Regions from separate parts of the Bradyrhizobium sp. sBnM-33 genome, predicted to be linked through region 2. Evidence: predicted binding sites of a transcription regulator. Region 2 holds the regulator's gene; each other region holds the start of a gene.

Evidence for each region. The regulator LexA, encoded in region 2, represses DNA repair genes until DNA is damaged. The targets are predictions, from matches to a motif close to TGTTCNNNNTGTGTTCNG.
Region 1: the regulator LexA is predicted to act here: its motif matches at 5,475-5,492, upstream of dinB (DNA polymerase IV).
Region 3: the regulator LexA is predicted to act here: its motif matches at 2,899-2,916, upstream of RX328_RS14405 (PA0069 family radical SAM protein).
Region 4: the regulator LexA is predicted to act here: its motif matches at 2,341-2,358, upstream of RX328_RS09080 (ATP-dependent Clp protease adaptor ClpS).

What each region holds. Positions count from the first base shown of each region.
Region 1 is NZ_CP136624.1:7,462,633-7,470,659, reverse strand. It holds gene RX328_RS35010 (hypothetical protein) at 522-758, opposite strand; gene RX328_RS35005 (HU family DNA-binding protein) at 1,413-1,709, shown strand; partial or broken gene RX328_RS35000 (acetolactate synthase large subunit) at 2,091-2,336, shown strand; gene RX328_RS34995 (phosphatase PAP2 family protein) at 2,646-3,347, shown strand; gene RX328_RS34990 (hypothetical protein) at 3,746-4,144, shown strand; gene RX328_RS34985 (adenylate/guanylate cyclase domain-containing protein) at 4,101-5,300, shown strand; gene dinB (DNA polymerase IV) at 5,536-6,783, shown strand; gene RX328_RS34975 (MHYT domain-containing protein) at 7,074-8,027, shown strand, end outside.
Region 2 is NZ_CP136624.1:5,194,576-5,202,602, forward strand. It holds partial or broken gene RX328_RS24245 (ComEC/Rec2 family competence protein) at 1-1,955, shown strand, start outside; gene RX328_RS24250 (hypothetical protein) at 1,963-2,190, opposite strand; gene RX328_RS24255 (hypothetical protein) at 2,277-2,699, opposite strand; gene lexA (transcriptional repressor LexA) at 2,929-3,630, opposite strand; gene glp (gephyrin-like molybdotransferase Glp) at 3,838-5,049, opposite strand; gene RX328_RS24270 (HAD family hydrolase) at 5,205-5,831, opposite strand; gene RX328_RS24275 (hypothetical protein) at 5,960-6,262, shown strand; gene RX328_RS24280 (hypothetical protein) at 6,292-6,588, shown strand; gene RX328_RS24285 (S41 family peptidase) at 6,730-8,027, shown strand, end outside.
Region 3 is NZ_CP136624.1:3,112,282-3,120,308, reverse strand. It holds gene RX328_RS14420 (glycosyltransferase family 39 protein) at 1-214, opposite strand, end outside; gene RX328_RS14415 (ribonuclease HII) at 295-1,086, opposite strand; gene RX328_RS14410 (VOC family protein) at 1,169-1,618, opposite strand; gene RX328_RS14405 (PA0069 family radical SAM protein) at 1,717-2,877, opposite strand; gene RX328_RS43590 (DUF3551 domain-containing protein) at 2,996-3,259, shown strand; gene RX328_RS14400 (glycosyl transferase) at 3,642-4,214, shown strand; gene RX328_RS14395 (helix-turn-helix domain-containing GNAT family N-acetyltransferase) at 4,437-5,360, shown strand; gene moaB (molybdenum cofactor biosynthesis protein B) at 5,478-6,041, opposite strand; gene RX328_RS14385 (neutral zinc metallopeptidase) at 6,210-7,142, opposite strand; gene RX328_RS14380 (site-specific DNA-methyltransferase) at 7,418-8,027, shown strand, end outside.
Region 4 is NZ_CP136624.1:1,957,582-1,965,608, reverse strand. It holds gene RX328_RS09095 (IS630 family transposase) at 1-578, opposite strand, end outside; gene RX328_RS09090 (LexA family protein) at 617-898, shown strand; partial or broken gene RX328_RS09085 (HesB/IscA family protein) at 1,856-2,177, opposite strand; gene RX328_RS09080 (ATP-dependent Clp protease adaptor ClpS) at 2,402-4,132, shown strand; gene RX328_RS09075 (hypothetical protein) at 4,613-5,206, shown strand; gene RX328_RS09070 (Rieske (2Fe-2S) protein) at 5,175-5,567, opposite strand; gene RX328_RS09065 (hypothetical protein) at 6,048-6,332, shown strand; gene RX328_RS09060 (hypothetical protein) at 6,883-7,443, shown strand; partial or broken gene RX328_RS09055 (FMN-binding negative transcriptional regulator) at 7,543-7,928, shown strand.

The DNA of each region.
Region 1 (8,027 bases), 2.3 Mb from region 2:
TCTGGCGGGGCGTCCACAGACACAGCCACGCCACGCTGTCAATGGGACTGATCGGCTTCTCCGCCTGCTCGCGGCACTCCTCGGCTTTCTGTGGCGTGCGCTGCGTTGGTAGAGACGATGGACTTGGCGCCGACCTTCGTTGACTGGTTTGGCGGGAAGCCAGCACGTCATACTCGAAGGACAGTCGCTGACGCCCTGGTTGCGGGGACGGGAGCCGGTGCAATGGCGGAAAGTCGTAGTCTCGGAATACGACTATGCGATGCAAGAGGCACGTCGCGCTCAACCGATTAGCCGCAGCCGTTGTTCATGGCGTTCGACGGTCGTTGGAAAAATATCCACGCGCCAGGCTTTCGGCCGATGCTGTTTGATCTGGTGACCGATCCGTCTGAATTCGCAGATCGCGGTGCCTTTCTTGCGAGCATGAGCGCACGAGCATGCGCGAGGCTTTGTTGGAATGGGCGCTGACCGATCACAATCGAATTACGACACCTAATATCCGTCGAGGCGTCTAGTTCGACTGTTCAGAGCCGATTGGCCGGCGCGCACCAGCCAACGAAAAAGTCCATCACGTCCGCCACAAGATCCTCCGAACGCTCGTCCCCAACACTTCGAAGTCCGTTTTTCAAATCAGTCAGCGCTGCGAAAATCTCATCGCGGTCAACGCCCGATGATATCAATTCCGCAATCAGTTCGCGAATGTAGAGCGCGTCCTTGCCCGCCCTCACAGCTTCTCGTATCGGAGCCAAGGTCCATGTCATGAACTACTCCTAAGTCCGTCAAATTTTGATAGCAAGTCCGCTTTTGGGCCGATATCATTGAAAAAGTCGAAGGTGAGCAACTCGGAAAGCCTCGCCAAAGTGAGGCCATTAGCTAACTTTTTGAGCTACGAGCCACCTCAGGCGCTGGTACGAAGAGCTCCCGGCGCAAGCCAAACCACCAGCGCGCTTAAGAGTTTCGTTGGCCATCCTGAAGAGAGTTTTCAACAGTATCGGCGCAATGCGGACGTTCGCTGAAAAAGCCGTGTCAGCTAAGTGCCAACGGGCAACATCATTCGATCAGTTTGCCGGGCCCGAAGAGAAGCGATTTGGCACGTACCGTGTAATCCCTCCGGTTCGTCTAGCACGCGCAACGGTACCTGCAGTAAGTTGCATTGCCGCGCCTGTGGACCATTAGTCCGAAGCGAAGATTTGGGCGATGGTTCAATCAAAGGAAAGCTAGTAGAAGCCAGGTACGGAACACGCCGAGCTGCTCCTTGCGTTTTACGCCTTGATGGGTTTTAAGCCCGGTGACTTCATGACCATAGGCATGAACGAGAAGCGAGCTGCGTGGCTTTGTGCGCTTTAGATAGAGTGACGCACTCCGCGTAGCTCATGCGCTTTAAATTGTTCTGAGCCGCCGCAAAGGAATCCATCATGGCCAAGATGACCAAGAACCAGTTGATTGATGCAATTGCAGACGGAACACAGGTTTCCAAGGGAGACGTAAAGGCCGTCATCGAGCAGATGGCGACTGTGGGCTATAAGGAGCTGAATGAATCTGGCGAGTTCATCATTCCCGGTTTCGTCAAAATGTCGGTCGTGAACAAGCCTGCTACTGAAGCCCGCAGCGGTGTAAATCCTTTTACGAAAGAGCCTATGGAGTTCGCGGCCAAGCCAGCCAGCAAGTCGGTCAAGGCGTCACCCCTGAAGGTTGCTAAAGACGCTGTTTGAGGCGGGCGGGTTGGTTGAGGCGTGTTCGTTCGTCTGAACTGTGGGTAATTCCATAACACCCTAGACAGACACCTCCACCCGCACACTATGCGCCCCGAGACGGATTCTCTGGAGGGCCTAGGGGAACTGTCTCGCAAAGGCCATGCGGTGTAATGCCCGCGTGGCCTTTTGTTTTTTGTTTATTTGCGATTGTCTGACCGTAAAAATACGGAATATGTTCGTTCTCCGTGAACAGATTGTGATTTCAGGCCGCCGTCGTCGGAGCGGCTAGGCTACGAGATTGTTGCTATCCACCGGGGGCCGGTCTGCATCCCCCCGTGAAGATTTTTCGGGCAGCCGGCATATGCCTTGTCGAGGTCGGCGATGACGATCTTTTGCATCACGCCGGCGACGGTGGAACAGGTATCCTTCCCGCAGGCGGAGATCGTCGGCGAGGTCGGCGCGAGCCTCGCTTGCCTGGCCGATCGCCTCGAAGGCAAGCTCCCCGATGGTCAGGCATTGCTGGGTTTGCGGGAAAGGATCCTTGCCCGCCTCGCCGAGCGGTCGACGGAGGATCGGTTTCGGCTGACGCCGCAGCGCATCGTGCACGACGTCCGCCAGGTCATCCCGCCGGACGGCATCGTTGCTCCCGCTGTAGTCCACGGGCACCACGATGATCCCGCTTGGTGACGTCATGCGTGCGGCAAGTGTCGGCCAGGTGATTCAATCCCGGCATCCGGGCTACAAGCCCGGCGAGCCTTCGGAAACGCTGCGTCAGGCAGCCCGCGAACCTGGTGGCGGCGACGTAGCCGTGAATGGAAACCGGCGCGCAGCTCGGGCCGCGGCGTGGACTTTGGCAAAGCGCATAAATCCGCTTGCCAATGCTCGCTTAGCCGCCAAACCTCACTTCCTTTCTTTGGAGGCTGATGGAAGTTGAACTCCCCGGAGGCGACGAAGATGAGTACAACTGAATCGCAGAATGCTGCCAGGCATCTGAAGTCTTGGGCTCCGACCTTGTTCGTCGCCGTTCTTCTGTTCGGTTTTGCGTTCATCGCACTGGAAGTGACCGAAGGAGAGCCTATCGCGTTCGACCGTTGGTTGATGGTCGCCTTCCGCCATGCGTCCGACTTGTCGCGGCCAATCGGGCCGCCATGGTTGCTTGACGTTGTACGAGACATCACCGCACTGGGCAGTACCGCGGTACTTGCACTGCTGGTCATGGTTGTGACCACGTTCCTTTTTGCCATAGGCAAGCGCCACGCCGGTTTGTTCGTCCTGACGACGGTCCTGAGTGGCGCCATTCTCAATACTCTTCTCAAGCTTGCCTTTGCGCGAGCGCGCCCCGATCTCGTCGCTCAACTCACTCAGGTCTCTACGCTGAGCTTTCCGAGCGGGCACGCAGCGATTTCGGCTGTCTGCTATCTGACGCTCGGCTTGATGCTTGCTCAAACGCAAGCTTCCCGCTCTGTTCGCATCCATCTTATAATGACCGCCGCGATCCTTACCCTGCTGGTCGGAGTCAGCCGCATATATCTCGGAGTTCATTATCCGAGCGATGTGTTGGCGGGCTGGTGCTTCGGCACTTCGTGGGCGCTAATTTGCCAGATGCTCATGTCGTATTTTCAGCGCACCGGAATGATCGAGCAGCCGAGCGACTAGTCAGCGTTGCGCCGCTCAGGCGGCAACTTTGCTCGCCTGCACCGACGAAGTGATCGATGACGTCGGACTTCCGCCGCACAAAGCGGTGATTCCTTGGATACCGCGACGGGATATTTGATACTGCGTTTTGTTTTCGGTAACGAACTTGCTTGTGAGCTAGAGCTGCTGCCCATCGCGCAAGGTATGCAGAGTTATCTCCGGCGGGCAGTTTAAGCGGACCGGCAGATCGAAGTGCGCTTCATCCCAGACGGCAAGGACGGCACGCGGTCCTGGGCGAAAGTCTGGCGCAGACGCCCCTAGTCTGCGAATAACAACGCGGATCGCTCGAAAGTTCGTACATCTGCAGTAGCTGCCCCGTTTTTTGTCTCTCTGGCCCGAGACCGCCAGAGGCGGCTGTCTTGCCGATCGATCGTTTTAAGCTGCCCTGGAAGGGCTGTTTTCATTTGGAAACGGCAGCCAAGCTATTGAAGTTGCTGGAGCGTCTTTCGGCCATTTTTTCCAAATGTGCCTTGAAATCGTTGAATAATCAAGCTGATTTGGATTCCGCCATTCGGAGGTTCGATCCCTCCCGCCCCAGCCAGGGCTCAAAGCGCCAGTCCGGCACAGCCGCGGCGTCCTCTCGCGTCGGATACGCGGCAACTCGCCGGCAACCCGATGCGCACAAGCAGATTGCGGCGGACTCTGTTGACGACGTCGCGCGGGAGCACGACATATTCTGTGCCGTCGATCCAGGTCACTGCTCAGGAGCAAGATATGAACGCGCCGCCAAAAATCGATCCCGTTACCGCGCGCTCTGACGGGGACATCTTGCATTGGCTGACAAACGAAACGCGCGATGAGCGCTTCATTGACAACATTTTCGCTGAGCTGTGTATCCGGCTTCAGCGAGCAGGCATTCCCGTCAAGCGGGCGTCGCTTCATATCCTGATCCACCATCCGCAATGGCTTGGCGCCCGGATCATGTGGGCCGACGGGATGCGCGAGGCGGAGATTGCCAGGGTCGACTACGATGTCAGGGAGCGATCCGAATACATCGATAGTCCTGCCAACGAAATCCATGACGGTGCCACCGAGGTGCGCGAGAATCTCGAACGGGAGGCGTCACTGGGCCGCAAGCACGCCGTCTTTGACGAGCTGCGGGCGAAAGGCCTGACCGACTATGTGGCGTGGCCGCTGTACCATACGCTCGGCAAGCGGCATATCGTGACCTTTGCAACCGACCGGCCAGGAGGTTTCGACGAGGCGCATATCGGCAGCCTGTTAAAGCTGTTGCCGGTTCTGGCGCTGGTCAGCGAAATTCGTGTCAAGAACCGGCTGGCGCGAACGCTGCTCGAAACTTACGTCGGGTCGCATGCCAGCGAGCTCATTCTAGCCGGCGCCACCAGGCGCGGCAGCGGGACGACGGTACGCGCCGCCATCATGATCTGCGATCTGCGTGATTTCACCAGGATCTCCGACAACTGGCCGCGCGATGACGTCATTGATCTTCTGAACGGCTATTTCGATGCAATGTCGGAGCCGATTGCGCGACATGGTGGGGAAATACTGAAATTCATCGGCGACGGTCTGCTTGCCATTTTTCCGCTCAGCCAGCCGTCGGCCTGCGCAAATCTGCTGCATGCGGTGGCTGAAGCCCGTCAGGCTATGCTTGCCCTCAATGAGAAAAACAGCCAAACCGGTCGTGCGCCGCTGAATTACGGCATCGGCGTCCACGTCGGAGACGTCATGTACGGCAATATCGGGTCGCGCAGTCGGCTCGATTTCACGGTCATCGGTCCTGCGGTCAATATGGCTTCGCGTCTCGAAGCCCTCACCAAGCAATTGGGGAGAACGGTGCTGCTGTCCCGCGCGTTCGCCGACTTCGTCAAAAGCGATTTCGATCTCGAACGCGTCGGCGAATATCCGGTCCGCGGCTTCAACGACCCAATCGAGCTGTTTACGTATCATGGCTGAACGACGATCAATCGCGAGGTGCCGGGCCGCGCCTAAGGGGCGCGAACTCGTCAAACGGCGCTATCAGCTAGTCTCCGCAACAACGCTCAGACACTGACGTGACAGGTGGAGCCACGGCTTTCTGTCAGGACTGGTGTCGCGATTCTTCACCGATCGCTTGACACTCCTCCTATTTGTTCTCATTATGTTCTTCTCGTCGAGAACCTCTTCGTAACGTCATGGGCGAACGGTCGGGATGGCAACGACAGCCACCATCCTCCATGCGGACCTGGATGCTTTCTATGCCTCGGTAGAGCAGCTCCTTGACCCTTCGTTGCGCGGCAAACCCGTCGCCGTAGGTGGTGGAGTTGTGCTTGCCGCTTCTTACGAAGCCAAGGCCTTCGGGGTCCGCGGCGGCATGCCGGGACGGCAAGCGCGCGAACTCTGTCCGCAACTCACTTTTGTCAGCGGTCATTTCAGCGAATACCAACGGCTAGGTGACGCCGCCATCAAGGTGATTGGGGATTTCACGCCCCTCGTCGAGCGGATTTCCATCGACGAGGCCTTTGCCGACGTTGCGGGCTGCACCCATCTCTTCGGTTCGCCCGCCGAAATTGCAAGGACGATCCGCCGACGCGTGCGGGCGGAGCTTGGCCTTCCGATCTCAGTCGGCGTAGCCCGCACCAAGCATCTGGCAAAAATTGCCTCGCAAGTGGCCAAGCCCGACGGGCTGGTGGTTGTCGATCCCGACACCGAGCTGCAATTCCTTCACCACCTGCCGGTCGAGCTGATGTGGGGAGTAGGCCCGGTCACGAAGGTGCGGCTGGCCGAGATCGGCGTGCTCACGATCGGGCAGCTGGCAAAGACGCCGGGATGGTCGCTTGAGCGGTTGCTCGGTCCCGCCGCAGGAGAGAAACTCGCAGCGCTGGCTTGGAATCTCGATCCGCGAGAAATCAAGTCGCACCGACGAGCTCGATCCGCGGGAGCCCAGTCGGCGATTGGCAGGAAGCCTGCCGAAGAGCGGGTTTTTCGGCCCACCTTGTTTCACCTTGCAGACCGGATTGGCACTCGGCTCCGCGCAAAGTCCAGGCCTGGCCGAACCGTGACGGTGCGCGTTCGCCTCGCCAATCTGAACTCAGCCACCCGCTCGGTGACGCTCGACGCGCCAATCTCAGCAACCGTAATCCTTGCCGAGCTTGCCGAGGAGCTGGTGCGCGCGGTCCTTGCAGATCATCCGGACGAGAAGACCATCTCGCTCCTGGCGATCTCGGTATCGCATCTCGAGGAGCACTGGGATCTGGAACTGGAGCTTCCGCTTGGACTTCAAGACGAATCCCGCCGCCCCGGCACCAAAACAGGCATGGCACGTTGGGCGGCCGACCGTGCCGTCGATCTGATTCGCGGTCGCTTCGGATGGGATGCTATTGGGTACGGTTCGGTAGTGCTCGGCATCTCTCGTTCCGTTCCCGACGCGTTTCGCGAACTTGCCCAAAAGGAGCTGTGATCGTTGCATCAGGTCTTCGGGACTGATCCTCCGTGTGTGGACTACTTCTTTATTTGGAAACGACTGCCAAGCTATTGAAAATGCCAGAGGCATTTTCTTACAGTTGCCCAAATGCGCCTTGAAACCGTTGAATAATCAAGCTGATTTTGATTCCGCCATTCGGACGTTCAATCCCGCCCGCCCCAGCCAGGCTTTCCGCCGAACTTGGCCTCTTCAACTATTCGGCACCGGAACAATGCACTGTTGGAAAAACGGTGCTATTCAGATGCTTCCCTTGCATCGTCGACGGAATGCATCACCATCCAGGCGCCCACGACCCCGTTCTTGTCGCGCTGTCAGTCCTGATCGCCGCACTTTCTTCCTACACGGCGCTGGATCTTGCGACGCGCATGCGGGCTGCTTCCGGCTCTGCCAGCCTGGGCTGGCTTGGGGCTGCGGCCGTCGCCATGGGTGGCGGCATCTGGTCCATGCATTTCGTCGCCATGCTGGCGTTCAGCCTGCCCAGCGTCGAAATTTCCTACGATCCGCTCCTGACGCTGCTCTCGCTCGCCCTTCCCATTTTGGTCGCTGCAGCCGCGTTCGTCGTCGTAAGTCAGCGGGCGAACGCGCTCGTTGTTTCCGGCATTGGAATGGGACTCGCGATCTCCGGCATGCACTACACCGGCATGAGCGCGATGCGGATGGCGGCTTCCATTCACTATGATCCCGTCTGGGTCGTGCTTTCCATCGCGATCGCGATCGGCGCGTCCATCATCGCGCTGTGGCTCGCCTTTCGCACGACGAGCGTGCTGGAGCGCATATCGGCCGGCGCCGTTATGGGCCTGGCGATCTCCGGGATGCATTACGCCGCCATGCAGGGCTCCTCCTTTGTTGCCACCGATGCCTTCCTTGGCCGCGCAGCCCATGGCGCCGTGGGGCAGGCGCCGCTCGCGTTCCTGGTCGCCGGCACCACGATCGTCGTCCTCGTCATCGGGCTCGCCGCGGCCGTGTACGACCGCGCCTCGGCAGAACGTGCCGATCGCGAAGCCGAGGCACTCAGGCGAAGCGAGGAGAAATTCCGCCTGCTGGTGGAGGGCGTAGCCGATCATGCCATCTTCATGCTCGACCCCGAAGGGCGGGTGGCGAACTGGAATCTCGGCGCTCGCCGGCTGATCGGCTATGGCGACGAGATCGTCGGGACGCATTACGCCATCCTCCACACCGAGGAGGACCGAGGCTCCGGGATTCCTGACGCCGTGCTTCTG
Region 2 (8,027 bases):
GGCTTTGCGGTCGCGACCTGGAAGACCGCGCGCATCGCGCATGGCGTGCTGGCGCGGCCGATGTTTTCGGTGTCGCTGACGGGTTTTGTCGAGACGCGCGACATTCGCGAGCGCACCGACCGTTTTGTCCTTCGCGTCGTCACCATGGAAAGCGCGCGCGGAACGACGAAGCTGGAGCGCGTACGGCTCTCGGTAAAGAAGGGCACGGCGCCGCCGGTTGGGAGCTTCGTCGAGCTGAAGGCGCGGCTGTTGCCGCCGCTTTCGCCGGTGCGGCCGGGCAGCTACGATTTCAGCCGCGACATGTTTTTCGCCGGCATCGGCGCCTCCGGCTTCGTGATGGGCGCGGTCAAAATCGCCGCGCCGCCCGCCACGGGCGGCGGGCTCCGCCTGCGCTATTCGGCATTCATGCAAGGCCTGCGCGATACGATCGATGCGCGGATCAGGACCACGCTGGAGGGCGACAAGCGCGCGATTGCGACCGCTCTGTTGACCGGGCGGCGCGATGCGATTTCGCCGCCGGTGAACGACGCGATGTTCATCTCCGGTCTCGGCCATGTGCTGTCGATCTCCGGCTATCACATGGCCGTCGTCGCCGGTGTCGTGTTTTTCGCGGTCCGGGCACTATTGGCGCTGTTTCCCGTGCTCACCGTCGGCTACGCGATCAAGAAGTGGTCGGCGGCAGCAGCCTCGTTGCCGCCGCGTTTTATTTGCTGCTGTCCGGCGCCGAGGTCGCGACGCAAAGATCGTTCTTCATGACGGCCGTGGTGCTGATCGCCGTCATGGTCGATCGCCGCGCGATTACGTTTCGCACGCTCGCGGTCGCCGCTCTGATCGTGCTCACGGTCGCGCCGGAAGCGCTGGTGCATCCGAGTTTTCAGATGTCGTTTGCGGCGACGCTCGGGCTGGTGGCGCTGGTGCAGATCGGCATGCCGCGCCTGTTCGCGACAGCGGATCATACCGCAACCGCGCGCGTGGCGCTGTGGGGCGGCCGCGAAGTCACCATGCTGCTGCTGGCCTCACTGATAGCGGGGCTTGCGACCACGCCTTACGCGGCCTTTCACTTTCACCGGGTCACGCCTTACGGCGTGCTGGCCAACCTCGCGGCGATGCCGGTGGTGTCAGCACTGGTAATGCCGGCGGGCCTGTTCGGCCTCGTTGCGATGCCGTTCGGCTTCGATCGCCCGTTCTGGGCGGTCATGGGCGTCGGCATCGACTGGATGATCGTGGTCACGCAATGGGTCGCGGCATTACCCGGTGCGGTCGGCCGGGTGCCGGCCTTCGGCATCGGCCCGCTGATTACGGCAAGCCTCGGCATCATCCTGCTCGGCCTGTTGCGCACTCCGCTGCGCTGGTCGGGTGCGGCGCTGGTGCTGGCAGCGGCATTGTGGGCGGCGCGGGCGCCGCAGCCGGACATCCTGATTTCCGCCGACGGGCGCAATGTCGGGGTGCGCGGCCAGGATGGCCGGTTGCACCTGATGCACGCGGTCAAAGGGTCCCGGGATGCCTTCCTGCTGAAGGAGTGGCTGGCGGCGGATGCGGACGCGCGGACGGCGGCTGACGCGTCGCTCACATCGGGCGTTTCATGCGACGATTTTGGCTGCGTGGTGCAATCCGCTGGTGGCGGCCTGATCGCGCAGGCCTTCAGGCCCGAGGCGCTGGCGGACGATTGCGAGCGCGCGGCGCTGATCGTGACGCTGCGGCAGGCGCCCGCAGCCTGCGGCGCTTCCGTTATCGATGCTGAACGGCTGCGGCGGCAGGGCGCGATGGCGTTGCGGCGCAGCAGGGAGGGATTTGTCGTCGACGCGGTCAAGCCGAGGGGCGTAGACCGCCCGTGGTCGCCGGCCATAGCGGACGAGAGCGAGGTCGTCGACACCACCGTTCTTGCGCCGCGCATTGTGCCGCCCCGCGCGGTCGATGCCACGCCGGCCGAGGCAGATCTTCAGGCGGAGGAGTAGACGAGCGTCAGTGCTCGTCGACCGTGGGTTTGGCTGGTATTTCGAATGCACCGAGGTGGAATTCCTCCGGGGCATCAGGCGCCGACGGCAGAGCGACCAGCGTGAACGATGCGTCGGGGAATTGCTGCCAGATTGCGAGATCTTCCGCCGTGATGGTGAGCCAGCCGTACCTGAACATGTACCGCCCAGGCTCGGTGACGCGCCCGGCTTTTTGCCACGTAACCTTGTTGACCACCGACTGCCCCCTGCGGTGCCGAGTTCTGAAAAATGTACCACCACGATCCGCCGGCCTGGACCGGCGGATCGTATGCGCGTGGGCGTTTATCCGGTCACGATCGATTCGGCCGGAGGTGCTTCCGTTACCTTTGGCGCACGCTCGCCACCGGTCTGGACCACCGGCAATTGCAGCACGGTCGCACGCTGGCCTTCGCAAAGCTGCGTCACCAGCACATGGCTTCCATCGGGGAATTCGATCGCGTCATGATGACGGTCGGATATATGGGGGTCGATTTGATTGAACTTGCCGACCCGCCAGTCGGTGGTTCGAGTCCAGATCCACCGGTTATCGTATTTGACGTCCTCAGCGAACGCCAGTTCGGTGCCGGGAAGCATGCAGACCGCCACTGCAGGCTCGCGTTCCGACGCAAAGCCGCGGGTCGATGTACCGCGGAATGTCGTGGTGATCAGCGTCTCGCCGACCTGGGCAGGCCGCGTAGCCACAGCATGCAGGCTATAGTCACACATCGGATGGCTCCCTCGTTTGAGATAGCTGACCCGTGTCTAGAAGGAGGCACAGGCCTCTATCAGAGTGGACATGGCGCAGAGCCTTTTCTTCTTTCTGGGCAATTCTGCGACTGGCGCACTGCGCCACATTCACAAACGCGCTAACGTGCCTTAGTTCCACATGCGCAACAAAAAACCCCGGCCGAGGGCCGGGGCTGGCTTTCGTCACGGCGCCGGAGCGCATAACGGGTCAGTATTTGCGGTACAGCCCGATCAGCTTGCCCTGAATCCGGACCCGGTTCGGCGGCAGGATGCGGACTTCATAGGCGGCGTTTGCCGGCTCGAGCGCAATCGAGGCGCCGCGGCGGCGGAAGCGCTTCAGAGTGGCCTCTTCCTCGTCGATCAACGCCACCACGATATCACCGGTGTCGGCGGTCTCGTTGCGCTGGATCAACGCCATGTCGCCGTCGAGGATACCGGCATCCACCATGGAATCGCCGCGCACTTCGAGCGCGTAATGCTCGCCGGAGCCGAGCATGTCCGGCGGCACACTGATGGTGTGGCTGCGGGTCTGTAGCGCCTCGATCGGCGTACCGGCGGCGATCCGGCCCATGACAGGCACGGCGACCGGGCGATTGCCGTCGTCCTCGGCGGCCGGCGCGCTCACCGTGCGCTTGCCGAGCGTGCCCTCGATGACGCTCGGCGTGAAGCCGCGGCGGCCGTTGGCGGCGGCTGCGAGCTCGGGCAGCTTGATGACTTCGATGGCGCGGGCGCGGTTGGGCAGGCGGCGGATGAAGCCGCGCTCCTCCAACGCCGTGATGAGGCGGTGGATTCCGGATTTCGAGCGCAGATCGAGCGCGTCCTTCATCTCGTCGAACGAGGGCGGCACGCCGGCCTCTTTCAGCCGTTCATTGATGAAACGCAGAAGTTCATACTGTTTGCGCGTAAGCATCGCGAGCAATCCCCCGGTTGGCGTCGTCTCGTTCCGAATCTTTAGCGCCCAGATCGTGGAGTCCCCAAACTCTCAACCAAAGACACTAGCAGTCGAAACAAATCATGAACGGACACTATATGTTCGATATGTGTTCCGCAACCATTTAATTTCAGGTGAACGCATTGCGGTTCCGGTTCAAGGTGCTGTTGGAACGCCGTTCAGGCGTCATTCCGGCAGCCGGAGCAACTCGCAACGCGATCCCTTTGCGGCAGCCGGCGCGAACGGCGGACGTATCACAAGTGCCCGTGCCGCAGCGAGATTCCCTGATAGTGACGAGTCCTGATGGTTCACCGGCACGGCGACCAGCGTGCCGTCGTCGCGCGCTTCGAGGCGAGCGCGAAGATAGTCTTCGCGCTGGTCGTTGGCGGCGAGATCGCAGCCGAGCAGGGCGTTTTCGCGCGGATGATGGACGTGGTCGCGGCCTGATAAGGCGCGAATCAGCGGCACCAGAAACAGGAAGCCGCAGACATAGGAGGAGACGGGGTTGCCGGGCAGGCCGATCACCCGCATCGCGCCCAACCTGCCGTGCATCATCGGCTTGCCTGGCCGCATCGCAATCCGCCAGAACGCCATGGCGACGCCCTCGGCCTCCAGCGACCGCTTGACGAGGTCGTGGTCGCCGACCGAGGCGCCGCCCACGGTGATCAGGACGTCCGCGTCGGCGTTGCGGGCACGGCGGATGCCTTCCGTGGTGGCGGCGACGGTGTCGGCGGCGATCCCGAGGTCGATGATTTCTGCGCCCTCGGCTCGCGCCAGCGCCCGCAAGCCGTAGCCGTTGGAATAGACGATCTGGCCGGGGCTGGGGGTTGCGCCTGGCATCACCAGTTCGTCGCCGGTCGCCAGCATCGCCACTTTCGGGCGGCGGTGCACCGCAAGCTCCGGGTAGTTCATGCCGGCGGCGAGCGAGAGATCGCGGTCGGTGAGGCGGCGCCCGCGTTTGAGGAGGACGTCGCCTTCGCGGAAATCAACGCCCGCGGGGCGGATATGCCGCCCCGGAACGGCAGCTTCCGTGATGGTGATATGATCGCCCTCGATGGCAGCGTCTTCCTGGATGACGACGGCGTCTGCGCCATCGGGGATCACGCCGCCGGTAAAGATCCGCACCGCTTCGCCCGGGCCTACCTTCCGCTCGAACGGGCGGCCGGCGGCGACCTCGCCGATCACCTTCAGCCGTGCGCCGACATCGGCGGCGTCGGCCGCGCGCACCGCATAGCCGTCCATCGCCGACATCGCCTGCGGCGGCTGCGTCCGCCGCGCGGCGACGTCGCGTGCGAGAATGCGGCGATACGCTTCGTCGAGCGCCACCATTTCTTCGGGTAGCGGCGCTGCGCCGGCAAGGATCGCGGCAAGCGCATCGGCAACCGGCATCAAGGCCACGCTGGCACTCCTGCTTCGACGTCATTGCGAGGAGCAGCGGGACGAAGCAATCCACACTTCCTTCCTGGCCATGGATTGCTTCGCTTCGCTCGCAATGACGGGGTAATCATCTAAATTCCAAGTGCTTAAATTCCAAGTGCTTAAATTCCAAGTGCTTAAATTCCAAGTGCGGTCAGTGCCCTTGCCACGTCATCCGTCGATGTCACGTGGATGGCAGAAAGGCCGCGCGCCCGCGCACCTTCGATATTGGCGGCTGAATCGTCGAAGAACAGGATCCGCGACGCCGGCACGCCGATCGCTTTTATCACATGATCATAGGCTTCGGCGTCGGGTTTGCGCAGACCGATGCTGGAGGACAAAAATATCTCGCGGAAATGGCTGAGGACCTCCGCATAGGCCTGCGAAAAATGCGTGACATGGGCCGGATTGGTGTTGGAAAAAGCATAGAGCGGCAGGCGCTTTGCAGCACCCGCCAGAAGCTGTGCAATTCCGGGCATCTCGCCGGTGAAGATCGCGTTCCAGCCTTCCAGGAACTGCGCGTCGGTGATGCCGATGCCGAGCGACCGGCGCAGGCTCGCAAAGAACGCCGCATCGTCGATCCGGCCGGTCTCGTGGTGCTTGAAACTATCGTCGACGACAAAGCGTCCGGCGAGATCGGCAGGCGCGCAACCAGCATGCCCAGCCCAGCAGGTCATTACCTGATCAAAACTGATGTCGAGCACGACGCGGCCGAGATCGAACAGCAAGGCGTCGACGGAATGGGGCGCTGGCGGCGAATTCATGGCAGTCGTTTACAAAACTGGACCGGCCTCGGCAACGGCCACGGGGATTTGCGTCGCAGTCCAATCCGGCGCTTAAGCCCGTACGCGGGCTGTGCTAAGGCTTGGGGCCAATTTCAGGGAGTAGTCGCATGCAAGTTGTTGGCAGAATTCTGGGCGCTGTCGCCGTGATCGCATTGTTGGCCGGATCCGCTGCCGCCCAACAAGGTCCCGCCAAATATGGCGAGGAGGACAAGCCCAAGACGCCCTCGCAAATCGAGGCGGAGAGGGAGGCCGAGCGGGCCTACCGGAGATCGCTCGGCAACATCCCGGAGCAGCAGAAGAGTTCCGACCCCTGGGGGACGATGCGCGGCGATAGCGCACCGCCGAAAGCAGCGGCCAAGGCGCCGGCAGCAAAGTCAAAGGCCAAATCCGCCGAAGGCGCAGCAAAGTAGAAGGCACTTCCCGGCGCCATGCCGGGACAATGACGTCCGCGAGGCGAGCAAACCATGACGGAAACGCTGCTGTTTTCCCCGATGACGATCCGCGGCCTCACGTTGAAGAACAGATCCTGCGCGATGGGCAGGCCGATTTGATCGCGGTAGGGCGGGAAATCCTCAACAATCCCAATTGGCCGATGGACGCCGCGCTGAAACTGGGCGCGGACGGCCCGTTCCGCAACGTTCCCCCGCAATTCGGCTATTGGCTGGGCACCCGCGCCAAGCGCGGTTTTGGAACCCTACCGTCCACGTGGCAAAACGGGTTGCACGAGGGCGGATAAAGCCTCCTGAAAAACGGCCGTATTGCGCCGGGTTGGCGTGCCTTGATCCGACCAAAAAGCCATTGTGAGTTGGCGGGGCCGGGACAGGGCGCCGATTCACTGGGATCGCGGGCGTCCATAAGCGAAAGAGGGACGCCCACGATGCGCAGGAATTTTGCCTTTCTTCTCGGCACGGTGACGGGCGCGTGTCTGACCGCCCTCGTGATCGGACCTCAAGGGGCGCATCTGGTGGCGGCGGCAAAGGCTGCGGCCCGTTCCGACACCTACAACCAGCTCAATTTGTTTGGCAGCGTGTTTGAGCGGATCAAGACCAGCTATGTCGAGAAGCCTGACGATTCCAAGCTGATGGAGGGCGCCATCAACGGCATGATCTCGGCGCTCGATCCTCATTCGCGCTACATGAATGAGAAGGGCTGGAGCGACATGCAGGAGACCACCCATGGCGAGTTCGGCGGGCTCGGCATCGAGGTGACGATGGAAGACGGCCTCGTCAAGGTGGTGACGCCGATCGACGATACGCCCGCCGCGAAAGCCGGCATGCTGTCGGGCGACGTGATCACCCAGATCGACGACGAGGTTATCCAGGGCATGACCCTCGAACAGGCCGTGAGCCGGATGAAGGGCCCCGCCAACAGCAAGATCCGCCTCAAAGTCGTGCGCAAGGGGGCCGCGCCGATCGACGTCGCCATCGTGCGCGAGATCATCCGGGTGCGGCCGGTCCGCTTCAAGACAGACGGCGGCGACATCGGTTACATCAGGATCACCCGTTTCAACGAGCAGACCACTGACGGCTTGAAGAAGGCGATCGCCAGCATCTTGAAGGAAATTCCGCCGGAAAAACTCACGGGCTATGTCGTCGACCTCCGCAACAATCCTGGTGGATTGCTCGACCAGGCGGTGTCGGTATCGAGCGCCTTCATGAACCGGGGCGAGGTGGTCTCGACGCGGGGCCGCACCGCCGAGGAAACCCAGCGCTTCACCGCACGTGGCGGCGACATTACCAAGGGCAAGCCGCTGGTCGTGCTGATCAACGGCGGCTCGGCGTCGGCGTCCGAAATCGTGGCCGGCGCGCTGCGCGACCACAAGCGCGCCACGCTGATCGGCACGCGCACCTTCGGCAAAGGCTCGGTGCAGACCATCATCCCGCTTGGACAGGGCAACGGCGCTCTGGCGCTGACCACGGCGCGCTACTTTACGCCGTCGGGCCGCTCGATCCAGGCCCAGGGCATCGCGCCCGACGTCGAGGTGCTGCAGGATGTGCCCGATGAACTCAAGGGCCGCGCCGAGCTGAAAGGCGAAGCCTCGATGCGCGGCCATCTCGCCGCCGATGGCGCCGAGCAGACCGGCTCGCAAGCCTACGTCCCGTCGAACGAGAAGGACGATAAGGCGCTCAACGCCGCGTTCAACCTGCTGCGCGGGGGCACCGTGAACGCGAATGC
Region 3 (8,027 bases), 2.1 Mb from region 2:
TGTCGGCGAGCCAGAACGCCAGCGGCGGACCGAGCCAGGTTCCGACCTGGTATTCCCGGCCAAAGGCCAGCACGGTCGCAAGGTCGCCGGGCGGGCTGCGGTACAGCAGCATCGGCAGGATCAGCCAAAGTGCGGCCTGGACCAACACCACGAGCCAGACTACCAGCCGCGGCCGGGCGCGGATCAGTTCGACAACGAGCGAGGTGAAGCGCATGAAACGTCCGAATGCCGGGCCGGGCAGCCCTGTCCTGGGGGACGTTTGATAGAGTGGACGAGGCGCCGAGGCAACCGGCGTCAGATCGTGGCGGAGATATCGGAAGTGACCTCCCCGTCCACGCTGAAGAGATCAGGTTCGACTGTCTCTTCGACCGTCTCGGGATAATGTTTCAACCGCGCGGCAATGACGGGTGCGAAAAAGCGGCGATGGTGGATGCTTGGGCCTAACCGGTCCAACGCCTCGCGATGTTCCGGCACGGCGTAGCCCTTGTGGCTTTCGAAGCCGTAGCCCGGGCAATCCAGCGCCAAGGCGCTCATCAAGCGGTCGCGCGTCACTTTGGCGATGATCGAGGCGGCTGCGATCGACATGACAATGCCGTCGCCGCCGATCACCGCCTCGCAGTCGCAGGGCGCATCGATCTTGTCGCGGCCATCGACGAACACGTGCTTCGGCATTTCGGGCAGCGCGTGCACGGAACGCGCCAGCGCCCAGAGCGAAGCGCGCAAGATATTGTCGCGGTCGATCCGCGCGGGTGAGGCAAAGGCGACCGCAAACGACGAGGTCGCGCAGATCTCCTCGAACAATTCCTCGCGGCGTTCGGGCGTCAGCCGCTTGGAATCGTCGATGCCTTTGGGGATTCGCTTGGGATCGAGGACGACCGCGGCCGCTACCACCGGACCTGCCAGCGGACCGCGCCCGGCCTCGTCGCAGCCGGCGACAGGCCAGACGCCGCGCTTGATCAGCGCCCGCTCGCGGCGAAAGCTCGGCGGGGCGACTGCGATCACGCCCTTCGGCAGCTCGGCCTGTTCCTTGCCGGCTTTCTTGTCCGATTTCCCGTCGGGTTTTTTGGTGGATTTGTCCCGAATCATGGCCGGGATTCGTGCGCCAGCGCGCGGCGGCGCGCAACCGGGAACCCGGCACAATTCCCGTTATTCAACCCTATACTTGTGCCTAATCCGGCAGATGCACCCGCCGGTCCTCGCCGACCTCGATGCCGGGCGCGACCACGACTTCCCAAATGTGGTTGTCGGGATCGCCGAAATAGCCGCAGTAGCCGCCGTAGTCGGTCTTGTGCGCGGGCTTCAACAGTGACCCGCCGCAGGAGATTGCGAAATCGAGTGCCGTGTCGACCTCCTCGACCGAGCTGCAATTCCAGGCGAGCGTGGTGCCGCGAAAGGTTTTCGGCCGCGGCTGATCGGGCAGCGTGGCGTCGCGGGCGAGCTGGTCCCACGGGTAGAGCGCGATCACGGTGCCGCCGGTATCGAAGAATGCCACCGCCTCGCCGGTTGCGCGCATTTTTCGGGCAAAGCCGAGCGCATCATAAAAGGCGATGCTGGCGCGCATGTCGCTAACACCAAGCGTGATGACCGTGAAGCGGGGGACTGGCTTACCAGTACTCATGCATTCTCCGTCCGTCATTGCGAGAGCGATGACGCAATCCAGGCCTCTCTGCGGAGGATGGAGTGATGTGTCGCTTCGATCGCAATGATGACAACCACCTAGAATAGACTAAGTTGCTGTCCGTTCCGCTTCGGCTTGACGAAATGATTTGTCGTCAGTTTCGAACGCCGCTTGTTGAGGCCGAGCTTCTCGCAGGCGATTTCGAACCGCCGCCCGATCATCCAGGCCATCGGGCCGGTACCCTTCATCCGCGTACCCCATTGCGAGTCGTAGTCGCGCCCGCCGCGCATGTCGCGGATCAAGGTGAAGACGTGACGATAGCGGTCGGGATAGTTTGCCATCAGCCACTCGCGAAAGAGGTCGCGCACTTCGAGCGGCAGCCGCAGCAGCACGTAACTCGCTTCCTTGACGCCGGCGTGAGCCGCGGCATCGAGAATGCGTTCGATCTCGGAATCGTTCAACGCTGGAATAACGGGTGCGACCATCACGGTCGCGGGGATGCCGGCCTGCGACAATTGCCGCAGCGCCTCCAGCCGCTTCGGCGGCGTCGAGGCGCGCGGCTCCATCGTGCGGGCGAGCTTAGGGTCGAGCGTGGTCACGGAAATCGCGACCTTTGCCAAATTGCGCTTCGCCATTCGCTGTAGAATATCGATGTCGCGTGTCACCAGCGCCGATTTGGTCACGATGCCGACGGGATGACCGGCTCGATCGAGCACTTCGAGAATGCCGCGCATGATTTTGTGTTCGCGCTCGATCGGCTGATAGGGATCAGTGTTGGTGCCGATCGCGATCATGCGCGGCTCATAACCGGGCGCCGCCAGTTCTTTCTCCAGCAGTTCCGGCGCGTCCGGCTTGGCGAGCAATTTGGATTCGAAATCGAGTCCGGGCGACAGGCCGAGGAAGGCGTGGGTCGGCCGCGCGAAGCAGTAGACGCAGCCATGCTCGCATCCGCGATAGGGATTGATCGAACGATCGAAACCGATGTCGGGCGAGTCGTTGCGGGTGATGACCTTGCGCGAGGTATCCAGCGAGACCGTGGTCTTGAACGGCGGCAGGTCGTCCAGACTCTGCCAGCCATCGTCAAAGGCGACCCGCGCCTCGGCTTCGAACCGGCCGCTGTCGTTGGACTGCGCGCCGCGGCCGCGTCGCCGCTGCCGTTCGATGGCGACCGCGAGCTCGGGAAAAGGTGTCGCACCCGCCGGCTCGGAGGGCGCCGTGACCGGCGGGTGCTTGAGGGCATGAGAGGATGCTCGGCTCATGAAGCGAACATAGCACACATTGAGAACAAATCAAGAACGTACATTTTTGCGTGTGCCGGGGGTAACGGCAGCAGACCGCCCTCGTAACTCGAAGAGTACAAACCCAGGGAGGGTGCAGATGCGTCTGCTCACTTTGGCTGCCGCGACCATGTCGCTTGCAGCATCATTCACCTTCGCGGGCACGCTGCCAAGCCATGCTGATGCCAATTGGCCAGTTTGCTCCCGGACTTATGGGACGAATGACGGGCTGCGTTGCGATTTCCAGAATTTCCAACAGTGCCGCGCCCATGTCAGCGGCATGACGGGAAGCTGCCTCGAGAATCCTCGAGCGAGCCAGAGTTCTGGAGCATCGCGTTCAAGGCGAAAACCGCTATCCAACTAAAGTCACGGGGCGGAGGCGCCGTTTCGCCCCTGCAGCGCCGCTAACTGGCGCATTAGTCGCGGCCGGCATCGTGCCGGGCAGCGCCGGCGCCAGCGCGGCCGTTTGCGCTCAAACACCTATGGCAAAAGCGAGGGACTTGCCTGCAATTGTGCCACTTACGAGGAGGGCCGCCGGGCCGTCAGCGCTTCGCCAGCAGTTGCATCGACAACGCCAACCTTCGGGTGGTCTGAAGCTGAGGCCGCGCAGAAAAGCGGGGAGGACGCTGGCAGGGGCCGTCTGCGATGGGCTTGCCGCAAAAAACTGCAGCAGGATGGCTGATTTGAATGTGACAAGGTGGTAACAAGCGGCGTTTTTCACCGTTTGAGCCAGCGAAGTCTCATCCATGTTGAGCGTTATCATCCCGACCGAGGGAATAGAACAACCCGCCGTTGCCACGCTGGCAGCGCTGGTGCCGGGAGCCGCAGCCGGCGTCATCCGCGAAGTGCTGTTGGTAGACGGAACCGGTAACGGCGTGATCGAACGGGTGGCCGACGTGGCCGGCTGTCGCTTTCTCAGGTTTGAGGGAACACGCGCCGCGGCATTGGCCGCCGGCGCGCGGGCGGCGCGCTCGCCATGGCTGATGTTCCTGCACGCCGGCGCGGTGCTCGACAGCGGCTGGATCGACGAGACCACGCAGTTCATCCAAAACGTATCGAGCAGCGGCCGGCCGCGCGCCGGAGTGTTTCGCTATGCCCGCTCGCCCTATGCTGACACGCGACTGCGCGACGGCTTCAAATTCGTCGCCCGCATGATCGCCGGGCCATCGGCGGAACAGGGGCTCCTGATCGCCCGCGATCATTATGAGCGGCTTGGCGGCTACCGGCCGGATGCCCGCCGCTCAGAGACGCGATTGCTGCGCCAACTCGGTCGCTCGGCGCGCACCCAGTTGCGCAGCCGGATTATCGTCGTCGCATAGCTTCGGCAGTACGGCGGTAGATCGCAGCGCCCACAGCCAAAATCGCGAAAACAACCCCATGCAAAGTAGCATCGATCGCGACGCGCGCGGCTTGTGTCGGGGCACAAGAAGAATGTCCCGCCGTCACGGCCCCTTACCCCACTCGCAACCGTCTTTCGCAGCACAAAATATACTTGCCATAGTCAAATAATTATTTGACTATGGCAATTATAGAGGTGTGCGATGTCTCAATCCGGCGATCAGGTCCAGGCGGTTCGCGCCTTCAACCGCTTCTACACCCGCAAGCTCGGCCTGATCGAGCCGAAGCTCTTGCACAGCCCCTTCACGCTGCAGGAAGCGCGTATCATCTACGAGATCGCGCATCGCCCGACCTGCACCGCCACCGACCTCACCCGCGACCTCGGCCTCGATCCCGGCTTCCTGAGCCGGACCTTGCAGGCGCTGCAGCGCCGCCAGATCGTGACGCGAAAGCCGTCAAAGAATGACGGCCGCGTCAACGAACTCTCGCTGACCGCCAAAGGCCGCGCCGCCTCTGCCGAGCTCGAGCGCCGCTCGCGTGAGGAGGTCGGAAGCCTGCTCGCTTCGCTCGAAGACGGTCAGCGCGCCGCTGTCGTGCAGGCGATGAAGACGATCGAGCGGGCACTGGAAGGGCCCACGGAGAAGCCAGCCGCTTTTCTCTTGCGCAGCCATCGGCCCGGCGACATCGGCTGGGTGATCTCGAGCCAGGCAAAGGCCTATGCCGAGGAGTATGGCTGGGACATCAGCTACGAGGCACTGGTCGCCGAGATCTGCGCGCAGTTCATCAAGAACTATGACGCTTCGCGCGAGCATTGCTGGATTGCGGAAACAGGCGGCGAACCGGTCGGCTCGATCTTTCTGGTGAAGGGCAGTGATGACGTCGCAAAGCTGCGGCTGTTGCTAGTGGAGAAAAAAGCGCGCGGGCTCGGCGTCGGCCGCGCACTCGTCGAGCAATGCGTCCGCTCGGCCCGCGAGAAGGGCTACAAGAAAATGACGCTGTGGACCCAAAGCATCCTTGTCGCCGCGCGCGGCATCTATCAGGCCGCAGGCTTCCGTCGCGTCAAGGAAGAGCCGCACCACAGCTTTGGCGTCGATCTCGTCGGCGAAACCTGGGAATTGGAGTTATAACAAAGGTCGTCATCCCGGGGCGGCTCGAAGAGCCGAACTACGGTGCGCAATTGTGCACCTGAGTACTCGAGATTCCGGGTTTCGATGCTTCGCATCGCCCCGGAATGAGGGTGCATTTTACGCCGAGGCGCCTTTGGCTTTAGGCCGCCGCAGGTGCTCATCCAGCCGCGGCATGATCTCGACGAAATTGCAGGGGCGCGTGCGGTAATCGAGCTGGGCGGCGAGGATGCCGTCCCATGCATCGCGGCAGGCGCCCGGCGATCCCGGCAGGCAGAAGATGAAGGTCGCCCCCGCAACGCCGGCAGTGGCGCGGCTCTGCACTGTCGAGGTGCCGATCTTGGCATGGCTCAGCATATGGAAGGCGATGGAAAAACCATCCATCCGCTTCTCGAATAGCGGCTCGATCGCCTCCGGCGTCACGTCACGGCCGGTGAAACCGGTGCCGCCAGTGGTGATAATCGCATCGACATTGGGATCGGCGATCCAGCGCTTGATGATGATGCGGATCGCATCGACGTCGTCGACGATGATCTCGCGCGCGGCGAGATGATGGCCCGCCGCTGTCAGCCGGTCCGCCAGCGTCGCGCCGGATTTGTCGTCGGCCAGCGAGCGGGTGTCCGAGACCGTCAGCACGGCGATGTTGAGCGGCACGAATTGTTTTGTTTCGTCGATGGAGGACATTTCACTGGATCCCTCGTGTCCCGGACGCGGTGCAGCGCTCCGCAGAGCCGGGACCTATACTCAAAGAAGCGTCGCGCAACATGGCCCCCGGATCAGCAGCGCATCACCATAGCGCGTCTAAGACGCGTGAACGCGCTTATGCTGCGCAGCATCCGGGGCACGACCCGGTCACAACGCCCCCGCCGCAAACGTGTTGCAGGCCTGCACCGTGCCCTGCTGATAGCCGGTCATGAACCATTGCTTGCGCTGCGCAGCCGATCCGTGGGTGAAGCTGTCGGGCACCACCCTGCCCGTTGACTGCCGCTGTAGCGTGTCGTCGCCGATCGCGGTTGCCGTCCTCAACGCCGCGTCGATATCGCCGGGTTCGATGAAGCCTGGACGCTTCTTCTCCTCCCGGTTGACCCAGACGCCGGAAAGACAATCCGCCTGCAGCTCGACCTTCACCTGTAGTGCATTGGCTTCCGCCTTACTGCCGGCCTGCTGCTGCAGCCGCTGCACGCGCGGCAGGATGCCGAGCAGGTTCTGGATGTGATGTCCCGCCTCATGCGCGATGATGTAGGCGGCCGTGAATTTGCAGGCGCTGCCCGAACAGCCGCGGAAACGGGTTTCGACTTCGCGGAAGAAACTGGTGTCGAGGAAGATCTGTTTGTCCGGCGGGCAGTAGAATGGTCCCATAGCCGACTGCGCCATGCCGCAGCGGCCGCCATTGGTGGCGTTGCGAAACAGCACGATGCGCGGCCCGGTATAATTCTGGCCGCTGGCCTGGAAGATCTCGCTCCAGCGGTCGTCGATCTCGCCGAGAATGCCGGCGATCATGCTGCCGACTTCGTCCTTCGGCGCGCCGGTCTTGGCCGGACCCGACCTGCGATCGGTCTGGTAGGTCGGCGCCTGCCCGCCACCTGTAAGGATTTCGGCGCCGCCGATCAGAATGCGCGGATCGATGCCGAAGGCATAGCCGACAAGGCCGAGCACGATGATGGTGCCGATGCCGAGCCCGCCGCCGCCCATCGGCAGGCCAAAGCCGCCGCCGCCACCCGTTCCGCCGCCACCGTCGCGACGGTCCTCGATCTCGTCGCTGCGGCGGAAATCATCGTAACGCATGGCGCTATTTCCTCATCCCCGGCTGTTGGCGCGAATATCCAACGCGGCAATCACGTAAAATTTCCATTCCATTAATCAATAACCCGCCCGGCAAAAATTGCCTAGTGCGCAAGCCGCCGCAATCTCTGATGGCATCTCGCCGATGATCTCTTCGCATTCTGCGTCGATAACTTTCCTGGTTAAGTCGATTTTTACTTTGCCCGGTCAATGTATCGCCAGTCGGTTGTTTAGTCCCGCGTCGCCGACAGCGTCGCCTGAGTCAGAGTAATTGAGTCATGGTTGTGTCGCGTCGCGGGGCGTCTGCAAGGGCGCCCCGCACTAAATTTGAGTCTGATTCAAGCGTTCGCATCGTCGTCGGCGATTGCGTCGCCGAGATGTCAAAGCTTCCGGCAGGTTCGGTCGATCTGGTGTTCGCAGATCCCCCGTACAACCTGCAGCTCAAGGGCGATCTCAAGCGTCCCGACGAATCCCATGTCGATGCTGTTAACGACGACTGGGACAAGTTTTCGTCATTCGCCGCTTACGATGATTTCACCCGCGCCTGGCTGCTCGCCTGCCGCCGCGTCATGAAACCATCGGCAACGCTGTGGGTGATCGGCTCCTACCACAATATTTTTCGCGTCGGCGCGATCATGCAGGACCTCGGCTTCTGGGTTCTCAACGACATCGTCTGGCGCAAGACCAACCCGATGCCGAATTTTCGCGGCCGCCGCTTCACCAATGCGCACGAGACCATGATCTGGGCCGCGCGTGACGAGAAGGCCAAGGGCTATACGTTCAATTACGAAGCGCTGAAGGCCGCCAATGAGGACGTGCAGGCGCGTTCCGACTGGCTGATTCCGCTTTGCACCGGCGAAGAACGCCTGAAAGGCGCCGACGGCAAGA
Region 4 (8,027 bases), 3.2 Mb from region 2:
CTGATGAGCTGGACGGGGGTCTCGTCGAAGCAGACCAGCGGCCGCTCGGGATCCGGCGCCTCGGAATAGAGATCGAGCACGTCCTCCATGCGGGCGACGTATTCGCCGTCGACATGGGGAATGCACCACATGTCCCTGCACCATGGCTTGAGGTCGTTCTCGGCCAGCCGGCGACGCACGGTCTCGCCCGACAGGCTGTCGTGATCGGTGAGCTTGACCATCGTGTCGGCCAGCAGCGTCAGCGTCCAGCGTTTGCGGCCGGCGGGCGGCTTGGCGCATGCGGTCGCGACCAGCAGGGCCTCTTCCTTGCCCGTCAGCTTGCGTTCCGCGCCCGGACGCGGCTCCTCGCTCAAGGCCCGCTCCAGATTGCCTTCCACGAAGCGGCGCTTGGTCCGGCCGACGGTGGAGAGGCTGACACTCACGGTCCGGGCAATCTCCTCGTCACGGCGGCCCCGATCGGCCGCCAGCAAAATCTGCGCCCGCTTGAGCTTGCGGGCGGCGTGCTTGCCGCTGCCGAGCATCGCCGTCAGTTCATCGCGCTCGGCTTGGCTCAATTCGACCCGATAACGTACATTCATGCTTTGCCTCCTTGGCGGAGGCCGGGGCCAATCCAACGATGAGGCAAAAATCAGGCGCGCGTTTCACCGAAAAGCAGGGGCACTACCTCGCTTTCATCCATACCTATTCGTACATGTTCGGACAGCCGCCCGCCGAAGCCGACATCCAGCGCCATTTCCGCGTCAGCCCGCCGACTGTCCACCAGATGATCGTCACCCTCGAACGGAACGGCTTCATCCGACGTCAACCCGGCGTCCCCAGAAGCATCGAGATTCTCTTGCCACCGGAAAACTTGCCCATCCTCGAATGGCTCGGTATCAAAACGTCAAAATCACTATGATGAACCACTAGACATCACCGTCCATGCCTCATCGGAGATGCCAATGCTAAAGAAGCAAGCGCCGTGCCGCAACAAAGAAGATTGAGTCTGCACGCAGTATCTGCATGCGTCGCATTGTCGACATTTGGTTCGGAGCCGACAATCTTCCTGATACCAGACGCCTGTGGCGCGTACGCCGTTTCACTCTCGTGTGAGGGCACCCACCGGAAGGCGTTGACGCAGACATCCTCAGATGGTGTGCCGGGGATATCAAGATGCTCAGAAAGTCGGGAAGAGAAAATTGACTGGCGTCACGAATGAAGATGTCCATACCATCGAGGTGATCCGTAGCAATATAGTTCTCTCGCCTTGCTTTCCGCCAATGGCATCGAACACAAAACGTATCGAGTCAACCACGGCGGCGTCTCGGGCTGTCGCTGTCCTCCTTGGACGTTTCCTCCCTAGACTTGTGCCGCTTGTCAGTTAAGCGTCCTTTTTGCTTGCCCATCAATCCGAGCATTTTGGATCGGGTATGCGAGACTCAGGATTCGCGTTTGATGCGGAAGGATACAGACCGCGATCAACGACTTGGACGCCAGGGTCGCCTGAGTTGGCATGCTCTGCGAGCGCCTCCTGTGCCTTGTGCTGGGGATTATGTTTTGGGCATGGACCTTTTGGATCCCGTAAGGATTCGTTCCAGTGCTGATGGACACGCCACTCGTCTGGGAAACTGGAATTGGTGCCCGTCAGCAGCACGGAAAGCACGACCGAACTCCTCGCCCAATTCACTTCGAAGATCATCCGGCGGGAGCGATCCAGGCAGGTTTCTGCCGCCGACAGCAAGGACCCAGGCAGCGTTGCGGATTGGGCCGGATCTCCTCGATCACGGCGCGAATGAGTTGCTCCCGACCGGTCTCAATGCTCGGCGGTTGCTTCAGTTGTTCTGGTTCCACCAGCATGGTTCGATTTCTCTTGTCATCAGCTGAAGGATTTGCCGCAAGAGCAGCTCGATTTGGCGTTTGGGTTGTCGAAGGTGAAGCCCGAGCCCTACAGCGCCACCACGAAATCGATCGTCGTGCCGGCGAGGTGTTCATGGCTCTTATTGTCGACGAACACCTTGACGCCGTCGCGCTCGATCACGGTGTCGTCAGGCTGAGCCTCGTCGGCCAGGCTTCATCCGGTATTTGAACCCGTCGCAGCCACCGGCCTCGACCATGATGCGCAGGCCGCTCGTCGGCTGCGCCGAAGCCGAGATCGCGCTCTTGAGCGCATTCACTGCGCTATCCGTCAGATTGATCATGGCACCCTTTATTTTCCCGAGTCGTTTGCATGGGAATTGGCAAGTCGCATGCCAGCGCGCCCGAGCTTGACATTGCTCACCTTTTCGAAATCGCGCCTGTTGGCTTTGCGAGCGTGTAGGGTTGCTGACAAAGGTCTTCGAGGGATTGCGGCGGCTTTGCGTGTCTTCTTTATGGATTCCGCCGATAAAGCGTAAGGAACGCGGCGGCAAGCAATTTGCATTGCGTGTCTAAGCCGGCCGAAGTGTCCGGTGATGAGCTTAGATCGGAGACCACTTTCATGACGAACACTACCGAACAACTAGAACACGCACCGGGGGTCTTTGTCGACAAGATCTCCGCAGGCGGTGCGCCCATTCAGCTTGTTTTGCACAATGACGACAAGACGACTCTCGGTTTCGTGGTACGCCTGCTGCGCGAGGTATTCGACAAACAGGAGCGGGATGCCATTGCGCTCGCCGAACTCGTCTTGCAGCATGGCAAGGCCGTCTGCGGACGCTATCCTCCCTCAGTCGCAAAGGCGCTCCTCGAGGCGGCGCAAGAGCGTATCCGAGCTGAAGGATGTCCCCTGCTGATCACGGGCGAAGCCGCGGGCGAACCGGACGGCCCCGACCTGTCCGACGTGCAATTCGAATATGCCTTCGAAGCGCTTGAGTGGCACTTCACCAACATACCGCCGAGCGAACTCGCCACTACTGTGCGGCGATTCCCGGGCCACATGCAGGCCGATGTTCAGGTCGCGATCGATAAGCTATTCGCCGATCCGGTCCGCTTCTTCGGCGTCTATGAACAACATAGGTACGAGACGCTTTCATTCGCTCGGATCAAACAGCGTGGACGGAATGCGATTTCGCTGGTGCCGCCGCAATATCACCACGTTGATACTGGCGAAACGGCGCCGGTCAAATGCCTGTGCAATGGACTGTGGCTTTGCCGGGCGAGCGAATTTTTCTATGCCGTCGTGCTCTCTACTGAGTTCGAGTTCAAGCAAGAGCCGAGGATCCGGATTGAAATCGTTGCCCCTGCGGGGTCTGGCGGCGAAGCCTTTGTTCAGCGCAGCTTTGACGAACTGGAACGGGCGGTGCACGCGGCACGTTCTTATCGCGGCAAGATCCTCTCATTTGAGAAAGGTGCGGATTACAGCGGCCGCTCAAGAGGCATCACGGTGCATCGAGTGGCACCAGTGAGGCGCGAGGAGGTGATCCTGCGGGAACAGGCTATCAAATTGCTCGATCGCAACGTGTTGAGTTTTGTCGCCACGCGCGGCGCACTCCGCCGATTCGGCCAGTCGACCCGCAAGGGCATCCTGCTCTATGGCCCGCCGGGCACCGGTAAGACCCACACCATCCGCTATCTCGCCACCAACCTACCGGGACACACCACGCTAATCATCACCGCCGAAGAGGTCGGTGAGCTGAGCGCCTATATGGCGCTCGCGCGCCTGCTGCAGCCTACCATGGTGGTGATCGAGGATGTCGATCTGATCGCCAGCAAGCGCGACGACTTGACAACATGTGAGGAGGCCGCGCTGAACAAGCTCCTAAATGAAATGGACGGCTTGAAGGAAGACGCTGACATCCTCTTCGTGCTCACCACCAACCGCCCCGAACAACTCGAGGGCGCCCTGGCCGGTCGTCCCGGCCGCATCGACCAGGCGATCGAGATGCCGCTGCCTGATACGACCGGCCGCGACAAGCTGATCCGGCTTTACGGCATGGGCCTGCCGCTTGAGGCGGAGATCGTAGCCGAGACGGTGCGCCGCACTGAGGGCGTCAGCGCCGCTTTCATTAAGGAGCTGATGCGGCGCATTGCGCAATCATGCATCGCTCGTAACGGCGGAAACTCAGTGACCACAGCTGACATCGAGGAAGCGCTCGACGACATGCTGTTCACCGGCGGCCGCCTCAACGTGAAGCTCTTGGGTGGGGCCGGAGCGATGGCTGCGGGGTCTGAATGAAGGCGAAGGGAAGAAGATCACCCGCCAAGGGCTGCGCCAACTCCCGCATGCGCCGGGTGTCGACGACGCGTCTATGACTGATGAGCAGCGAGGCGGTTCGTGAACGCGAACCGCCACGACGAGGCCGAAGCAACAATGACTGCCCGCTCGCCGGCTGCGCCGACGTTGAGATCGCGGTCTTGACTGCATCCAGGTTGCTTGTGGCTCACCCTTCCCTTGCATAAGTCGGTTGCTTGCGAATTCGCAAGCTGCATGCCAGCGCGCGCTTGATAGTTCCCGTCTTTTTCGAATCGCTCAGAGTGGCTTTGCGACCCGTGTCGGGTTCCTGACGAGGCTCTTCGAGGGATCGCGACGCGCTTGCGTGTTTTCTTTAAGTGTTACGCGGATGAACCATTCCAGTCGCGGCGGCAAACAATTTGCATTGCACATGTTGCGCCGGCCGAGGTGTCCGGTGATGAGCTTAGATCGAGGACGATTTTCATGACTGCAATCGAGAACACCGCGCTCGGCCGGCTGGACAAGGAGGGGCGCCTGCTCAATGCCATATTCAAGGGCGGGACCACCAAGCCGGGCCGGTTCGGCTTTCGCGGCGATATCGCACTAAAATTCCAGACCCAGGTCGCGGACGAGGAGCGGCCGCCCGACTATTCGATCGAGCAGGTGCTGATGGTCGCGCAGGAAGGCGAAAGCACCATTCCGGTGCTGGCCGGCTATCTGCACTGCTTCGCTTATCTTGCTGATATCGCAAACGTTCTTGACGGCGCGCTAAGCCCTGGTGGCAGCTACTTCATGTTTTGCAACAACATAGACCTGTTGGCGAAATACCGAACCAAACTCGGTGATATCACCTTCCACGTGCTGCCGTGCGATGAATCCACTGTCATCTGGAAGGAGATGATGGACCTGGTCGGGGTCAACAAGAACGGCCTCAAGAAGCTCGATGCGGGCGGCAGGCTCGATTACTTGCTCGACGCGGCCAGGAATGTCGATGCATCCTATGACGAAATCTCCTACGAAGACGGGCTGAAGAGGATGGGGCCCGTCAAAAACCGCAACGAGAACCGGCCGGTCTGAGCGCTGGTCCAGCCCTCGCCGGTGGGATCCGTTCTCGTCCTACAACAAGCCGCACGCCGGTGACGCAGATGTCGCCGTCCAGCACCGTCAACGCGACCGGCGTGAGCCCGCTGCCCTTGCACGGGCCATCAACGCAGCGGCCGGTGCCGAGCTCGAAGGTCGAGCCGTGCTTACTGCACATCAGCCGGATGCCCTTGGGATCGAGGAACTGGTTACGTTCCCAGTCCAGGTTGACCCGGTTATGCGGGCATTTATTGAGATAGCCAAACACCCGCTTGCCCCAGCGCACCACAACAATGGACCACGGCTTGGGATGTCGTAGAAGCCGCAGATCGCATAGGCGGTATTCGGCTGCATCCATTGCTCGTTCATGACAAGATGCCTTTCATTAATCACCCTGCGACCAGCCCTGCAAGAATCGCGCAGGGTGCTGGATCGCCTCACCTTCTGGGGAATTCGACGCGCGGCGTCGCAAGCGCACCACCACTAGGTGCGACCCGTGCACGATCGACGGGTTCGCGCGAGCACTGTCGCTTTACGGGGCTCACAACGCGCATCTCCGCGGCTGCTACAAAAAATTGATCTCTTCGCGTCCGACTTTGCCGGCTGCTCGCTGGACGAGCTGACGGCAATGCTCGATCGTGGCATGCTGACCATCTATTCGGTCACGCGCCCGATTACGGCAGATTGCGCTGTCGATCAGGCGGGATTCTCGTGATTTTCAGCGTTGGCACGCCGGCCTTCGGCCCGCGGAGGGTGGCGTGAACCAGCCGCTCCTCGCGGCCAATCCGGTTTCGGCCGCCGGCCTGGGCTTGCCCGTGCCCGTCAGGCGGATGGCACGATGGTTCCGGTTTTTTCCGCAGGCCCTGGCAACTACGAGATCAAATTCGCCGAAGTGTCCTGCTCGAAAGGCTCACCGGTGAAGATCACCGCTGTCAAATTGCTTCCGGTTCGTCATCATACGGAAAAGTGCCCCGAAGCAGCCTCTCTTGGTGGGAGCAGTCATTGGAATGCTTTCCGCATCGGTGGGATGAGCGCTATGAACAAGCTGCCCCTACAAACCCGCGTCCAGATTCTGACGATGCTCTGTGAGGGCAGCAGCTCAGCCGGATTACCGGGGTTATAGCGCGACAATCTGGATGGGAAGTCTTCGGGAACATTCCTCCATGAGGCAATACGCACTTCCATCCTGATTGCCGCGCCGCACGGGGTGTCGATCAATACCGTGACTAAGCTCTTGGTGGACGCTGGTTTGGCCTGCGCCGCCTTCCACGATGAGAAGGTCCGCCATGTCCCCGCCATCCGCATCCAATGCGTTGAGGTTTGGTCGTTCAGCTACGCCAAGCAGAAGAATGTCAAATTTGCTGAGCGGCTCCGGCCGCTGCTGGCGACATCTGGACGTGGACGGGCCTGGACGCCGACTCCAAGCTGATCCTGTCATGGCACGTTGGCGACCGCAGCCAAGACAACGGCATTGTCTTCCTAGGAGACTTGGAGGCGCGTCTTGCCAACCGCGTCCAGCTCATCACAGATGGCCACAAAGCCTATCTCAAGGCCGTATCTGCGGTCGATTTCAACGCTGACTACGCGATGCTGAACAAGATATTCGCGACTGACTATGCCGTCCTGGCCGCTATAGCCCGCCCAAGTGCATTGGCGCGATCAAGGAAGCCATCATGGGCAACCCCGATCCGAAGCCTAACAGCACCTCATTTGTTGAGCGGCAGAACCTGACCATGCGCATGTCAATGAGGCGGCTTACCCGCTTCACCAATGCGTTCAGCAAGAAGTTTGAAAACCATTTCCACGCGTTGGCACTCTACTTCTTTTTCTACAACTTCTGCCGCGTCCACAAGACACTTGGCGTCACCCCGGCTATGGTCGCTGCCGTGACGGATCGTATCATGAAAATGGAAAGCCTTGTTGTTGAGATCATCGGCGCGCGGAATGCCCCGGGGCCGCGCGGCAAAGGGCTGGATGAGGCCCATACACCGTCCGCCTGCCGTTTCGCATCGACCAGGTTGCCCATGGCCGCTGAAGACGGATTGCGTGCAGCCTTCCCTATGCGCGAGATCCGACGGCGCAGCCGCTGGCTTGCATGTGGTGGTCTGGTTTCGCGATCTGCCCCAAACGTCCGAAGCATGGGTTACGCCGCACTGGAGGCGCGCCAGATCGAGCGCGGCTGTCAGCTTCTGGCTCAAGCGGTCGATCAGCTTCGTTCGCGGCGATTGTCCTAGTCGCATGCCCCTCCAACTGGACCATCAAAATCAGTGATAACTGGCAGTTCTAACCGTACCAGGCTCGGTCTATCTCAGGAACGAGAACGGAGAACCGCCATGTATGTGCCCCCCGCCTTTAGAGATGACGAGGTCGAAAGCATCCGCGCGACCATTTGCTCCGCCGGCCTCGCCAACCTGGTCACGGCCACCGCGGACGGACCGATTGCGACACGCTCTTCCTCGATGAGACCGAAGGAGAGCACGGAGTGCTGTACGGGCACTTGGCGAAGGCCAATCCACAATGGCGTTCGGCTCCGACCGGCGAAGCTCTGGCGATCTTCATGGGTCCGGAAGCCTACGTGACACCCTCATGGTTCGCGACCAAGCAAGAAACCGGGAAGGTGGTGCCGACATGGAATTACATCGCCGTCCACGCGTAAGGGCCGGTTGAGTTCTTCCAGGAGCCCGAACGTCTGCTCGAGGTGGTCACGCGCCTAACGAACTCGTTCGCGACAGCGGAATGAAGTTATTGAGGATTGCCAACATCCGATCCCATAGTGGCAGCAGACATTATGAACCATCCGAACCGGCATTTTCGCAGA